DNA from 2 places in the Blastococcus sp. SYSU D00813 genome. Region 2 is predicted to be linked to the other one. Evidence: riboswitches for the same ligand, from Rfam matches in the RefSeq annotation. Region 2 holds a riboswitch; the other holds the start of a gene.
The links. Region 2 has a riboswitch for S-adenosylmethionine ahead of ACI8AX_RS14345 (bifunctional o-acetylhomoserine/o-acetylserine sulfhydrylase). Riboswitches for the same ligand answer to the same signal wherever they lie in the genome.
Positions count from the first base shown of each region.

Region 1 (7,154 bases), on a different contig from region 2:
CCGGGACGGCGAACGCCAGCGACATCGCGAGGATCGCGGTGAACCCGGCGACGGCGAAGTCGATGTTGCTGACGCTCAGGGCGCCGCGGACCATCGCGTCGTAGCCGCGCACCGGGTCGACCCCGGCCGCGAGCATGACCACCGCGCCGACGAGCACGGCCACCGCCACCGCGCCGAGCGGGACCAGGGCGGCCGGGGCGACCAGCCGCAGCCGCTGCGCCAGCGCCGTCACGCCGCTCCCCCCGTGGCCGTCGCGCCCGCCGGGGCCGACGCCTGCACCATCGCCGCGCCCAGCACCTCCTCGGTGGCGTCGGCGGCGTCGAGCTCCGCCGTCACCGCGCCGTCCAGCATCACCAGCACCCGGTCCGCGAGCGCCCGCAGCTCGCTGATCTCGTAGGAGACCAGCAGCACCGCGCCGCCGCGGGCGCGGTAGTCCAGCAGCAGCCGGTGGATCTCCTCCCCCGCGCCGACGTCGACGCCCTGGGTCGGCTGCTCCACCACGAGCAGCGGCGCCTCGTGGTGCAGCTCGCGGGCGAGCACCACCTTCTGCGCGTTGCCGCCCGACAGCGAGCTCAGCGGCACGGCGGTGCCGGCGGTCTTCACGCCGAGGCGGGTGACCAGCTCGGCGGCCTGGCTGCGCAGGGCGCGGGGGGACAGCCGGCCGCGGCGGCCGATCGGCGCGCTGCGGTGGTGGCCGAGGGCGAGGTTGTCGGCCACCGACAGCGCCGCGGCGGTGCCCACGCCGGGCCGGTCCTCGGGCACGTAGGCGATCCCGAGCCGGCGCCGCTCGCGGACACCGAGGCCGGCGAGGTCCCGGCCGTGCAGCCGCACGGTGCCCGCCTCGGGGGTGCGCAGGCCGACGACGGACTCGACGAGCTCGCGCTGGCCGTTGCCCGAGACCCCGGCGATGCCGACGACCTCGCCGGGGCGCACCTGCAGGGAGACGTCCTGCACGCGGCTGGCGCCGGGCGCGGCCGACATCCGCAGGCCGCTCACCTGGAGCACCGGGTCGGCGGCGGCGACGCCGCGCGGGTTGACGGCGGGGACCAGCCCGCGCCCGATCATCGCCTCGACGACCTCGCCGGCGGTGGTCTGCGCCGTGGTGAGCCGGGCGGTCACGACGCCGTCGCGCAGCACCGTGACCCGGTCGGTGCCCTCGAGCACCTCGCGGACCTTGTGGGTGACCAGGGCGACCGTCGTCCCCTGCGCGGCCATCCGGCGGACGACGGCGAACAGCGAGTCGACCTCGCCGGGGGTCAGCACGGCGGTCGGCTCGTCGAGGATGAGCACCTCGGCCTGCCGGTGCAGGGCCTTGAGGATCTCCACCCGCTGCCGGACGCCGAGCGGGAGGGTGTCGACGCGGGCGGCGGGGTCGACGTCCAGGCCGATGCGGGCCGACAGCTCCTCCACCCGGCGCTCGGCGGCCCGCCGGTCCAGCACGCCGAAGCGGCGCGGCTCAGCGCGGTAGACGACGTTCTCGGCCACGCTCAGCGAGCCGAACAGCCGGAAGTGCTGGTGCACCATGCCCAGGCCCGCGCCGATGGCGTCGAGCGGGGAGGACAGCCGCACCTCGCGGCCGTCGCGCAGCACCTGGCCGGCGTCGGGCCGGTGCAGGCCGTAGAGCACCGACATCAGGGTGGACTTGCCGGCCCCGTTCTCCCCGACCACGGCGTGCACCGTGCCGCGCTCGAGGACGAGGTCCACGCCGTCGACGGCGACGACCGGGCCGAAGCGCTTGGTGATGCCGCGCAGCTCGGCCGCGGGGGGAGCCCCCGCGGCCGAGTGCGCGTCGGTCGTGCCGGTCATCCAGCGGCCGGGTCGTCCACGGTGATCGTGCCGTCGATGATCTGCTGCCGGACGCCCTCGAGCTGCTCGACGACCTCGGGCCGGTCGGCGATGAGGCAGCCGGACCCGGCGAGGTCGTCGGCGAAGGCGGTCAGGCCCACGCCGTCCTCGGCCAGGCCGTAGACCTGCGAGCCGCCGGTGTCGCCGTCCAGGATCGAGCGGACCGACTCGGCGAGCGCGACGTCGACGTTCTTCAGCACGTTGTCCACGACCTGGCCCGGGGCCGAGCCGCACTCGTTGACGTCGACGCCGTAGGCCTGGAAGCCGCCGGCCGCGGCGACCTCGAAGGCGCCGACGTTGCTGCCGGAGGCCGCGAGCAGCACCTGGTCGGCGCCGCCGTCGGCGAGCACCTGGGCCTGGGCGCCGCCGCGGGCCGGGTCACCGAAGGGGTTGTCGCCACCGACGAACAGCGGGGTGGAGGTCACCTGCGGGTTCACGCTCTGCGCGCCGGCGAGGAAGGGGTCGACCCAGCGGCGGATGAACGGCGTGTCCAGCGCCGCGACGACGCCGATCCGGTCGGTCTGGGTGAGCAGCCCGGCCTCGACACCCGCGAGGTAGGCCGCCTCGTGCTCGCGGAAGGCGGCGCAGGTGACGTTCTCCGGCTGCGGGTCCGGGCAGCCGTCGACGAGCAGGAACTGCTGGTCGGGGTTGTCGGTGGGCACCGTCGCGAAGGCGTCCTCGAGCGAGAAGGTCAGCCCGATGATGATGTCGGGCTGCTCGCGGACCGCGGCCTCGACGTTCTGCTGGATCGACGTCGGGTCCTGGCTCTCGAAGACGTCGAGCTCGAGCCCCTCCTCCTCGGCGACGCGCTCGGCGCCCTCGACGGCGAGCTCGAGGAAGTTGTTGCCCCCGACCGGGTTCGGGGTGATCACGATGATGGAGCCGGCGGAGTCGCCGCCGTCGCCGCTCCCCCCGCCGGAGTCGCTGTCGGCGCACGCGGTCAGGCCGGCGAGGGCCACGAGGGCGACGGCGGGCAGCCGTCCCCGGCGGCGGCTGTGGACGAGGGTCATCTCGGCTCTCCCTGGGAGCGGGCGCAGCGGTGTGCGCGGTCGGTCGGTGCGACACCGCGACCGGTCCGGCCGGAGGGGGGCGGCGTCGGCGACCACCGGAGACCTCCTCGTCCTTACCGGGACACGGTGCCCAGGTCTGGTCGTCACCCGGAGCACCCCGCGACGGAGAGGGTTGCCGGCCAGCGAGCCGGGGCTTGACGCTGGCACTCAGGACCGTCGGGGAGTCTAAGACACCGCCCCCGTGGCCTGGGAGACTGGCCACCGTGACCCTGCCGCGCGCCGCGCTGACCGAGCGCATGCAGCCGTTCGCCACCACGGTGTTCGCCGAGATGTCCGCGCTGGCCGTGCGCACCGGGGCGATCAACCTGGGGCAGGGCTTCCCCGACACCGACGGCCCGGCCTCGCTGCTCGAGGACGCCGTGGGCGCCATCCGCGGCGGCGTCAACCAGTACCCGCCGGGGCCGGGGGTCCTGGAGCTGCGCGAGGCGGTCGCCGCCCACCAGGCGCGCTTCCGCGGGCTGCGGGTCGACCCGGACGACGTCCTGGTGACCGTCGGCGCCACCGAGGCGATCGCCGCCGCGGTGCTGGCGCTGACCACCCCGGGCGACGAGGTGGTCACCTTCGAGCCCTACTACGACAGCTACGCCGCGACGGTCGCGCTGGCCGGGGCCACCCGCCGCACCGTCGTCCTCCGCTCGCCGGGCTTCGCCGTCGACGAGGCGGCGCTGCGGGCGGCGTTCTCCGACCGCACCCGCGTCGTCCTGCTGAACACCCCGCACAACCCCACCGGCAAGGTGTTCACCCGCGCCGAGCTGGAGCTGGTCGCGGAGCTGGCGGCCGAGCACGACGCGGTGGTGGTCGCCGACGAGGTCTACGAGCACATGACCTACGGCGTCCCGCACGTGCCGATCGCGTCGCTGCCGGGGATGGCCGAGCGGACGCTGACCATCTCCTCGGCCGGCAAGACGTTCTCGGTGACCGGCTGGAAGGTCGGCTGGGTGCACGGGCCGCGCGAGCTGGTGTCCGCCGTCCGGGCGGTGAAGCAGTTCCTGACCTTCGTGGGCAGCGGGCCCTTCCAGCCGGCGGTGGCCAGGGCGCTGGCGCTGCCCGACGAGTACTTCGACGGCCTGCGGGCCGACCTCGTCCGCAAGCGCGACCTGCTCGTCGCCGGCCTCGAGGCGGCAGGCTTCGCCGTCAACCGGCCCGACGGCACGTACTTCGTGACCGCCGACGCCGCTCCCCTCGGCTACACCGACTCGATGGCGCTGTGCTGGGACCTGCCGGAGCTGGCCGGCGTGGTCGGGGTGCCCGTGCGGGTCTTCCACGACGACCAGGACGCCGCGCCGTCGCTCGTGCGCTTCGCGTTCTGCAAGCAGGACGCCGTCCTCACCGAGGCCGCCGAGCGGCTGGCCGCGCTCGGCGCCCGCCTGGCGCGCTGACGGCGGGCCCCGGCGCCGTTGCCGGGGCCCGCCGCGCTCAGCGGCCCGCTCAGTAGGTGAAGCGGCCGACCGTGCTGCGCAGGTCCGAGGCCATCCGCGACAGCTCGTCGACGGCGGTGCGGGTCTGGGTGAGCGCCTGGGTGGTCGACTCCGCTGCGGTGGAGACGCCGGTGATGTTGTCGGCGATCTGCCCCGAGCCCTGCGCGGCCTCGGCCACCGAGCGGGCCATCTCGTTGGTCGTGGCCGTCTGCTCCTCCACCGCGCTGGCGATGGTGGTCTGCCGGTCGGAGATCTGGGCGACGATCTGCGAGATCTCCCCGATCGCCGCCACCGCCGCCGTGGTGTCGCCCTGGATGGCCTGCACCCGGCGGGCGATGTCCTCGGTCGCCTTCGCCGTCTCCTGGGCCAGCTCCTTGACCTCGTTGGCCACCACGGCGAAGCCCTTGCCCGCCTCGCCGGCGCGGGCGGCCTCGATCGTCGCGTTGAGCGCCAGCAGGTTCGTCTGCTCCGCGATGCTGGTGATGACCTTCACCACGTTGCCGATCTCGGCCGACGACTCGCCCAGCTTTGCCACCGTCGCCGTCGTCGTCTCCGCGGCGCTCACAGCCCGGGACGCGACCTCCGAGGCCTCCGCCGCGTTCGTGGCGATCTCCCGGATCGACGCGCCCATCTGCTCGGCACCGGCGGCCACGGTCGCGACGCTGCGCGACACCTCCTCCGCGGCGCCGGCCACGACGCCGGACTGGGCCGAGGTCTCGTTCGCCGACGCCGAGATCTGCGCCGAGGACGCCGACAGCTCCTCCGACGACGCCGCCACCGCGTCCGCGGCGCCCACGACCGTGGACATCACGCCGCGCAGGCTCTGCTGGGCGGAGTCGAGCGCCGCGGCCATGCGGCCCACCTCGTCCGCGCTGTCGACGTGGACCCGGACGGTGAGGTCGCCGGCGGCCAGGGCCTCGGCGGAGCGCTGCACGGACTGCACGTCGCGCACCAGGCGGCGCACCACGACGACGGTCAGCCCGACGGCGAGGACGACGGCGGTCAGCGCGGTGGCCAGGAGCAGCGTGATGGCGCTGCTCGCCTCGTCGGCGCTCGCGGCGTTGCGGGCGGCCGCCTCGGCGGACTGGGCGACGCCCTCCTCCTCCAGACCGTCGGCGATGTCGGTCAGCAGCGGGCTGGAGACCTCGCGGTAGACCTGGGCGTAGAGGGCCAGGTCGCCGCTGTCGGCGGCCGGGAACAGCTGGCCGGCGCTGGTGCTGAGGAACTCCTCGCGGGCGGTCTCGTACTTGTCGATCGCCGCCTGGTCCACCACGTAGGGCTGGTACTCGGCCAGGGCGGCCTCGACGTCGGCGTTCTTCTCCTCCATCTCGCCGAGCAGCTCGAGGCGGCGCTCGGGGTCGGAGACCGCGTACTCGAGGACCCGGGCACGGTGGGCGGCGGTGGCCCGCTGCACGGCCGAGAGGGCGTTGAGCGGCTGGAGGTTCTCGGCGTAGATGCGCTCCTGCCCGTCGCGCATCTCGCCGATGCGCTGCACGGCGAGCAGGTTGGTCCCGAGGACGACGACGGCGAGCAGACCGACGACCGCGCCGATCTTGACGCCGATCGGGCGGTCGGCGAACCAGCGGCCCCGGCGCCCGGGACGGGCGGAGGGCGGAGGAACGGACATCTCTCACTCCTGCTGAAGAAAATTGAACCGGCTGCCCGGTGCGCGTGGACCTGGTTCGCCGCGCAGGGAGAGGGTGAGCCATTCCGGCCCTCCCCGTGCAGGAATGGCGGGCGTGTCGTACGTGGTCCGCCCAGAATTGTCGGTGAACACATTCCCCGGGTCGACATGGCGCCATTCCCGGCCGCCGCGCCCGAGGGCGACGGAGGCGAGGACGCCGGACGGGAGGCCTTCCCGCGCGCACCGGCCCTGGTCGCGACGACCGATCCGGGTGCGGTCGAGACCACGGAGTGGTCCTCTCCCTGCGGAGCGCACAGGAGCGCCCGGCCGGGTGGCCGGGCGCTCCTGGGGGACCCCGTCGGTGAGACGGGCGGCGGCCATGCCGAGGGCTGTCGGCGCGGGTGCCGGGGACACGGCGGCGGGCGGCCGGCGGGACGTCCCCGCCGACCGCCCACCCGGTCCTCAGTAGGTGAAGCCGGCGACCGCGCTGCGCAGCTCGGCGGCCATGCGGGAGAGCTCGTCCACCGCGGTGCGCGTCTGGGTCAGCGCCTGCGTGGTGGAGTCGGCCGCGGCGGACACCCCGGTGATGTTCTCGGCGATCTGACCCGACCCCTGCGCGGCCTCACCGACCGACCGGCTCATCTCGCTGGTCGTGGCGGTCTGCTCCTCCACCGCGCTGGCGATGGTCAGCTGGAAGTCGTTGATCTGCCCGATGACCGTGCTGATCCGGCCGATGGCCGCCACGGCGCCGGTGGTGTCGTGCTGGATGGCGTCGACGCGGCGGGCGATGTCCTCGGTCGCCTTCGCCGTCTCCTGCGCCAGCTCCTTCACCTCGTTGGCCACCACGGCGAAGCCCTTGCCCGCCTCACCGGCCCGCGCCGCCTCGATGGTGGCGTTCAGCGCCAGCAGGTTGGTCTGCTCCGCGATCGAGGTGATGACCTTGACGACGTCGCCGATCTCGCGGGAGGACTCGCCCAGCTTGGTGATCTGCCCCGTCGTCGCCTCGGCCTCGGCCACCGCCGCGGCCGCCACGCGGGCCGCCTCGTTGGCGTTCTGCGAGATCTCGCGGATCGAGGCGCCCATCTGCTCCGCGCCGGCCGCCACGGTCTGCACGTTCCGGCTGACCTCCTCGGCCGCCGAGGAGACCACCCCGGACTGGGCCGAGGTCTCCTCCGCCGACGCCGAGATCTGCGCCGA
Region 1 is NZ_JBJGZX010000003.1:80,371-87,524, forward strand. Features, by position in the region: gene ACI8AX_RS02990 (ABC transporter permease) at 1-232, opposite strand, end outside; gene ACI8AX_RS02995 (ABC transporter ATP-binding protein) at 229-1,806, opposite strand; gene ACI8AX_RS03000 (BMP family ABC transporter substrate-binding protein) at 1,803-2,855, opposite strand; SAM riboswitch class IV at 2,960-3,070, opposite strand; gene ACI8AX_RS03005 (pyridoxal phosphate-dependent aminotransferase) at 3,119-4,294, shown strand; gene ACI8AX_RS03010 (methyl-accepting chemotaxis protein) at 4,344-5,960, opposite strand; gene ACI8AX_RS03015 (methyl-accepting chemotaxis protein) at 6,420-7,154, opposite strand, start outside.
Region 1: linked by a shared signal. The riboswitch ahead of ACI8AX_RS03000 (BMP family ABC transporter substrate-binding protein) and the one ahead of ACI8AX_RS14345 (bifunctional o-acetylhomoserine/o-acetylserine sulfhydrylase) in region 2 are both predicted to bind S-adenosylmethionine.

Region 2 (7,154 bases):
GAACAGTGGTCGACGAGGTGCCTGCGACGGTGCAGGGGATCTACGAGGAGGTCCTCCGGCGCAACCCGGGGGAGACCGAGTTCCACCAGGCGGTCCGGGAGGTGCTCGAGTCGCTGGCCGTGGTGCTCGACCGGCACAGCGAGTACAGCGAGATGAAGACCGTGCAGCGGATCTGCGAGCCCGAGCGGCAGATCATCTTCCGGGTGCCGTGGCAGGACGACAGCGGCGAGGTGCAGATCAACCGCGGCTTCCGGGTGGAGTTCAACTCCGCCCTCGGCCCCTACAAGGGCGGCCTGCGCTTCCACCCGTCGGTCAACCTGGGCATCGTCAAGTTCCTCGGCTTCGAGCAGATCTTCAAGAACGCGCTCACCGGCATGCCGATCGGCGGCGGCAAGGGCGGGTCCGACTTCGACCCCAAGGGCCGCTCCGACGCGGAGGTCATGCGGTTCTGCCAGTCGTTCATGACCGAGCTCTACCGGCACCTGGGCGAGTACACCGACGTGCCGGCCGGTGACATCGGCGTCGGCGCCCGCGAGATCGGCTACCTGTTCGGCCAGTACAAGCGGATCACCAACCGGTACGAGTCCGGCGTCCTCACCGGCAAGGGCCTGGGCTGGGGCGGGGCGCTGGTGCGCACCGAGGCCACCGGCTACGGCGCGGCCTTCTTCGCCGACGCCATGATGCGGGCCCGCGGGGAGTCCTTCGACGGGCGGCGGGTCGTGGTCAGCGGCTCGGGCAACGTCGCCGTCTACGGCATCGAGAAGGTCCACCAGCTCGGCGGCACCGTCGTCGCCTGCTCGGACTCCACCGGCTACGTGGTCGACGACAAGGGCATCGACCTCGAGGTGCTCAAGCAGGTCAAGGAGGTCGAGCGGGCGCGGATCGAGGCGTACGCCGACCGGGTCCCCTCGGCGTCCTTCGTGCCCGGCGGCAGCGTCTGGGACGTGCCCTGCGACGTGGCGGTGCCCAGCGCGACGCAGAACGAGCTCGGCGCCGACGCGGCGACGGCGCTGGCCCGCAACGGCTGCCGCTACGTCGTGGAGGGCGCCAACATGCCCACCACCCCGGACGCCGTCCGCGTGCTCAAGGAGGCCGGCGTGGCCTTCGCGCCCGGCAAGGCGGCCAACGCCGGCGGGGTGGCCACCTCGGCGCTGGAGATGCAGCAGAACGCCTCGCGCGACCGCTGGACCTTCGAGCACAGCGAGGCGCGGCTGGAGGAGATCATGCGGGCGATCCACGCCCGCTGCCACGCCACCGCCGAGGAGTACGGCGCCCCCGGGGACCTCGTGCTCGGGGCCAACGTCGCGGGCTTCCTGGAGGTCGCCGAGGCGGTGCACGCCCACGGCCTCATCTGAACGAGGACCCCGTCCTCCTCATCCCTCGCGAGCTCGGGACGAGCCTCTGGACGGGGCCGGCGGCTGGGCACCAAGCGGGAGGTCGCTGCGGCTAGGTGCCCAGGAGCTCGCGGACCAGCGCGCCGACGGCCTCGATCTCGACGAGGAACCCGTCGTGGCCGTACGGCGAGGAGACGACCCGCAGCGGGACGCCGAGGCCGTCGGCCACCCGCTGCTGCAGCTCCAGCGGGTACAGCCGGTCGCTGTCCACGCCGGCGACGACGGCCCGGGCGGTCACGCGCGCCAGCGCCGCCTCGACGCCCCCGCGGCCGCGGCCGACGTCCCAGGTGTTCATCGACTCGGTGAGCACCACGTAGCTGCCGGCGTCGAAGCGGGCGGCCAGCTTGACGGCGTGGTGGTCGAGGTAGGAGGCGACGGCGAAGCGGCCGTCGTCCTGCACGACCGCGCCGAAGCGCTCCTCCAGCTCCAGGGCGCTGCGGTAGGTGAGGTGCGCGATCCGCCGGGCCACGCCGAGCCCGGCGACCGGGCCGGGGCCGGGGAGGTGGTCGCCGCCGGCCCAGGCGGGGTCGCTGCGGATCGCCGTCTGCTGCGTGGTCTGCGTGCCCAGCTGGTCGGCGGTCACCGCGGCGCCGGAGGCGAGGAAGAACAGCCCGCCGACCCGCTCGGGGTGCGCGACCGCCCACTCCAGCGCCCGCATGCCGCCCATCGAGCCGCCGAGCACCGCGGCCCATCGGCCGATGCCCAGCGCGTCGGCCAGCGCGGCCTCGACCGCGACCTGGTCGGCGACGGTCACCGCCGGGAAGCGGGAGCCCCACGGGGCGCCGTCCGGCGCCGTCGAGGAGGGGCCGGTGGTGCCCTGGCAGCCGCCGAGGACGTTGGCGCAGACGACGAAGAGCCGGTCGGTGTCCAGCGGCGCCCCAGGCCCGACCAGCCCGTCCCACCAGCCGGCGGTGGGGTGCCCCGGACCGGCGGGGCCGACCACGTGGCTGTCGCCGGTCAGCGCGTGCTCCACCAGCACCGCGTTGCCGCCGTCGGGCGCGAGCGACCCCCACGTCTCGTAGGCGACGCGGACGCCGGGCAGCACCCCGCCGCGCTCCAGGGCGACCGGGCCGTCCAGGTCGAGGAACAGCCGGTTCCCGACCGGGTCGCCGTCCCGCCAGCCGCCGGTGCGGGAAGGGGTCCGGGACGCCGGTCCGGCGTCCCGGACCCCCGTCACCTCACGCCTCCCTGCTCATGCCGACTTGGCGGCGCGGAAGCCGGCCTCCAGGTCGGCGAGGATGTCCTCGATGCCCTCCAGGCCGACCGCGAGGCGCACCAGCCCGGGCGTGACGCCGGTGGTCAGCTGCTCCTCGGGGGTCAGCTGCGAGTGCGTGGTCGACGCCGGGTGGATCACCAGGCTGCGCACGTCGCCGATGTTCGCCACGTGGCTGTGCAGCTCCAGCGCGTCGACGAAGCGCTTGCCCGCCTCAACGCCGCCGTGCAGCTCGAAGGTCAGCACCGCCCCGGCGCCCCGGGGCGCGTACTTCTGCTGCGCGGCGTGCCACGGCGAGGACTCGAGAGCCGGGTAGTTCACCCGCTCGACGGCGTCGTGGCCCTCGAGGAACTGCGCCACCTTCAACGCGTTCTCCACGTGCCGCTCCATGCGCAGCGACAGCGTCTCGATCCCCTGGACGACGAGGAAGGCGTTGAACGGGCTGATGGCCGGGCCCAGGTCGCGCAGCAGCTGCACGCGGGCCTTGAGCGCGTAGGCCGGCGCGCCGAGGGAGGCGTAGACGACGCCGTGGTAGGTCGGGTCGGGCTCGGTGAAGCCGGGGAACTTGCCGCTGGTCCAGTCGAAGTTGCCCGAGTCGACGATGATCCCGGCGATCGCGGTGCCGTGGCCGCCCAGGTACTTGGTCGCCGAGTGGACGACGACGTCGGCGCCGAACTCGATCGGCCGGATCAGGTACGGGGTGGCGATGGTGTTGTCGACGATCAGCGGGACGCCGTTGCGGTGCGCGACCTCGGAGACCGCGCTGATGTCGAGGATGTCGCCCTTCGGGTTGCCGATCGTCTCGGCGTAGAAGGCCTTGGTGTTCTCCTGGACCAGCGACTGCCAGTTCTCCGGGTCGTCGGGGTCCTCGACGAACGACACCGTGACACCCAGCTTGGGCAGCGAGTGGTGCAGCAGGTTGTAGGTGCCGCCGTACAGCGACGCCGAGGCCACGACGTGGCTGCCGGCCTCGGCGATGTTCAGGATCGCCAGCGTCTCGGCGGCCTGGCCGCTGGAGACGGCGAGCGCGGCGACGCCGCCCTCGAGCGACGCGACGCGCTGCTCGAGCGCGTCCTGCGTCGGGTTCATGATCCGCGTGTAGATGTTGCCCATCTCGGCCAGCGCGAACAGGTCGGCGGCGTGCTGGGCGTCGCGGAACTGGTAGCTCGTCGTGGCGTAGATCGGCAGCGCGCGGGCGCCGGTGGCCGGGTCGGGGCTGGTGCCGGCGTGGATCTGCCGGGTCTCGAAGCTCCAGCTCTGGGGGTCGGTCATGCGCCGGTCTCCTCTCGGTCGGGAGACCCGGCGGCGCACCGGAGACTCCGTCTTGCCGGGCGGCGGGCGCCGTCCGACCGGCTCTTCCCCTGGAGCACCTCAGGACGGAGGAGAGGTTGCCGGGCAGCCAGCCAGGTGCTTGTCACTGCCTCTCGGGAGCCACCGCAGAACATAACGGCCCGCCCGCCCCACCCGTCACAGGGGTCGGGGCCGGCCTCAGCTCGTCGGCGCGGAGCTGCCGGTCGGGGACCGGGTCCCGGTGGGCGTGCGGGTCGAGGTCGGCTCCGCGGAGGTCTCCGTCGGTCCGGAGGAGGGGGTGGTCTCCTCGTCCGTCGGCTCCGGCTGCTCCTCGTCCTGCCCGCTCTCCCCGTCCTGCCCGCTCTCCTCGTCGTCCGTGGCGGGCGCCGACGTCGTCGGCCGGGCGGTGGTGGCCGGCGCCGTCGTCGTCGGCCCGGCCGGCGCCGGCACCAGCGGCACCTCCACCGCCGGGACGTCGCCGGTCTCCCCGGCCGGGGAGGTGTCGGTCGTCTCCGGCCGGACGTACAGGTAGAGGATCCCGATCGCCACGAAGAGCACGGCCAGGACGACGGTGGACGTGCGGGCGCGGCCCAGCCGGCGCGGGATCGCCGCCCACCAGTGCCGCGGCCCCTCGGCCGGCGCGGTGGTGACCGTGGGCGCCGGGGCGGTGGGCATCGTTCCGTCCGGGCGCGGCCCGTCGGCGCTCACCGCTGGTCCCGGACGGCGAGGGCGCCGGGCTCGGCCGCGCCGTCGGAGGAGGTCGGCGACGGCACGTTCAGGCCCTGCCGGCGGAAGGCGAGCACCACCCGGGCGCGCAGGTCGCGGCCGACCTCGAACTGCTTGCCGGGCAGGGTCCGGGCGACCATCCGCACGTTGACCTCGTCCAGGCCCAGGCTCTCCACCCCCATCACCGAGGGCTCGTCGAGCAGCAGCGGCTGCAGCCGGGGATCGGCGTAGGCCTCGCGGCCCACGCCGCGGAGGATGTCGTTGACCTGGTTGACGTCCACGCTCGTCGGCACCGGCACGTCGACGACCGCGCGGGCCCAGTCGCGGGAGAGGTTGACGACCTTGACGATCTGCCCGTTGGGCAGCGTGATGACCTCGCCGTTGGGCGAGCGCAGCCGGGTGACCCGCAGGGTGACGTCCTCGACGGTGCCGGTCGCCTCGTCGCCGCCGCCCACCACCTGGATGGAGACGACGTCGCCGAAGCCGTACTGCCGCTCGGTGATGATGAAGAAGCCGGCGAGGACGTCGCCGACGATCCGCTGGGCGCCGAAGCCGAGGCCGACGCCGAGCACCGTGGCGGGCGCGACCAGTCCGGTGACCGGGACGCCGAGCCGGTCGAGCACGAAGAAGACCGAGACCGCGTAGATCAGGACCACGAGGGTCCAGGTGATCACCTGGGTCAGCGAGTGGCGGTGCTTGGCGGCCTCGGAGCGCACCAGCGCGTCACCCCCCGTGGACCGGCGGTCGATGCTGTCGGTGATCTTGCTGCCGATCCAGGCCACGAAGCGGGCGAGCAGGACCGAGGCCAGGACGATCAGGATGATCTCCAGACCGCGGCCGGCGAGCCACTCCAGCAGGTCGTCCAGCGGTTGCACGGCGTCCTCTCCGGTCGGGGTGTCCGTCGCCGTCCACCCTGACGCAGGGGGCCGCGCCGGTGCCAGCCGGCCCCGGTCCCCGGCGCCCCCCTCCTCAGCGCGGCTCGACGAACAGCGACGCCGCGGACCGGCCGATCCGGCCGGTGGCGTCGAACAGGTCGGCGAAGCACTGGGCCGCACCGCCGGGACCCAGCGAGGTGGTCGCGTCCATGGCCAGCCACTCCCCGGCCGGCTGGCGGTACAGCGACACGGTGAGGTCCACGTTGGCGAAGGTGGCCCGCTCCCAGTCCTGCTCGGCGGAGATGCCGCTGGCCGCGTCGGTCATCACGAGCAGGTGCTGCAGCGGCGTGATCGGCTCGCCGGCGACCAGCGGCACGAGCGGGCGGGTCCACGCCGCCGCCGGGCCGGGGGAGTCGAAGGAGCCGGCCGTGAACCGCCACTCGAGGGCCCGGTGGTAGGCGACCTCCGTGCGGAACACGCCGGGCACCTCGGGGCGGCCGGCGTCCGGCCCGGTGGGGTGCGGGACGTCGGGGGCCAGGACGTCGACGGGCGAGACCTCCCGGGTGCGCATCCGCCACGCGGTCACCCGCATCCGCGCCGCGCCGTCGGCCGTGAGCGTGGCCTCGACCAGCTCCACCCGCCGTCCCGGCCGCAGCACCCGGCCGGTGACCCGGACCGGCCCGACGGGCACCGGGCCGAGGATGTCGAAGGCCAGCCGGACGGTCTGCGCCCCGGGCACCGCGCCGGTCCGCTCCACCTCGCGGGCGAGCAGCGCGGCGGGCGGGCCGGCGTGCTGGACGTCGTCCTCCCACGGGCCGATCGTCAGGGCGGTGGCGAGGAAGCCGTGCCCGTCGGCCGCGTCGCCGTCGGGCAGGTAGAGGGCAGCGGGCAGGTCCACCCCGGCAGTCTCGCGGGTCACCCGGCCGGGCCGTCCCGCCGGGCCAGCCACAGGGCGGTCCCCACCCACGCCGCCGCGGCGGCCGCGGCGAGCACCCAGATCCAGCGCAGCGGCTCCCCGGCGGTCGACAGCACCAGGAGGACGGCGACCACGAGGACCGCGCCGGAGATCGTCAGCGACCGCAGCAGGACGTCGACCGTGCCGGGCCCGGGGATCGCGACGAAGACGACCACGGCGACGACCAGCAGGAAGGCGGCGAGCGCGGCCAGGAACACCGCGGCGACGCCGTACTGGGCGGGCAGCGCGATCCCGGCGAGGCCGAACAGGACCGCGGCCAGCGCCAGACCCATCAGCGTGCGCCGCCGGCGGGTCGACCACGGCGGGCGCGGTGAGGTCACGGGTCGAGCCTCCCCGTTGCCCGGGCGCGGCGCATCCGACCGGGGACCGATGACTCCGGCGGCGGGGGGCCGTCCCACCTCCGACGGGGCCGCCCGGCCCCCTGACGACAGGAGCACGTCGTGCGCATGGTCTTCCTCAACCTGCCGGTCTCGGACCTCGCCGCCTCGCGGGCGTTCTACGCGGGCCTGGGGTTCTCGTTCGACGAGCAGTTCTCCGACGAGCAGGCCACCTCCGTCGTCGTCGACGAGAACGTCGTCGTGATGCTGCTGACCCGCGAGCGCTTCGCCGACTTCGTGACCGGCCCGATCGGCGACCCGTCCGCGGCGACCACGCAGCTGACGGCGCTGTCGGCCGGCAGC
Region 2 is NZ_JBJGZX010000019.1:37,023-44,176, reverse strand. Features, by position in the region: gene gdhA (NADP-specific glutamate dehydrogenase) at 6-1,355, shown strand; gene metX (homoserine O-acetyltransferase MetX) at 1,447-2,571, opposite strand; gene ACI8AX_RS14345 (bifunctional o-acetylhomoserine/o-acetylserine sulfhydrylase) at 2,587-3,879, opposite strand; SAM riboswitch class IV at 3,923-4,039, opposite strand; gene ACI8AX_RS14340 (hypothetical protein) at 4,096-4,572, opposite strand; gene ACI8AX_RS14335 (mechanosensitive ion channel family protein) at 4,602-5,498, opposite strand; gene ACI8AX_RS14330 (thioesterase family protein) at 5,593-6,396, opposite strand; gene ACI8AX_RS14325 (hypothetical protein) at 6,414-6,794, opposite strand; gene ACI8AX_RS14320 (VOC family protein) at 6,921-7,154, shown strand, end outside.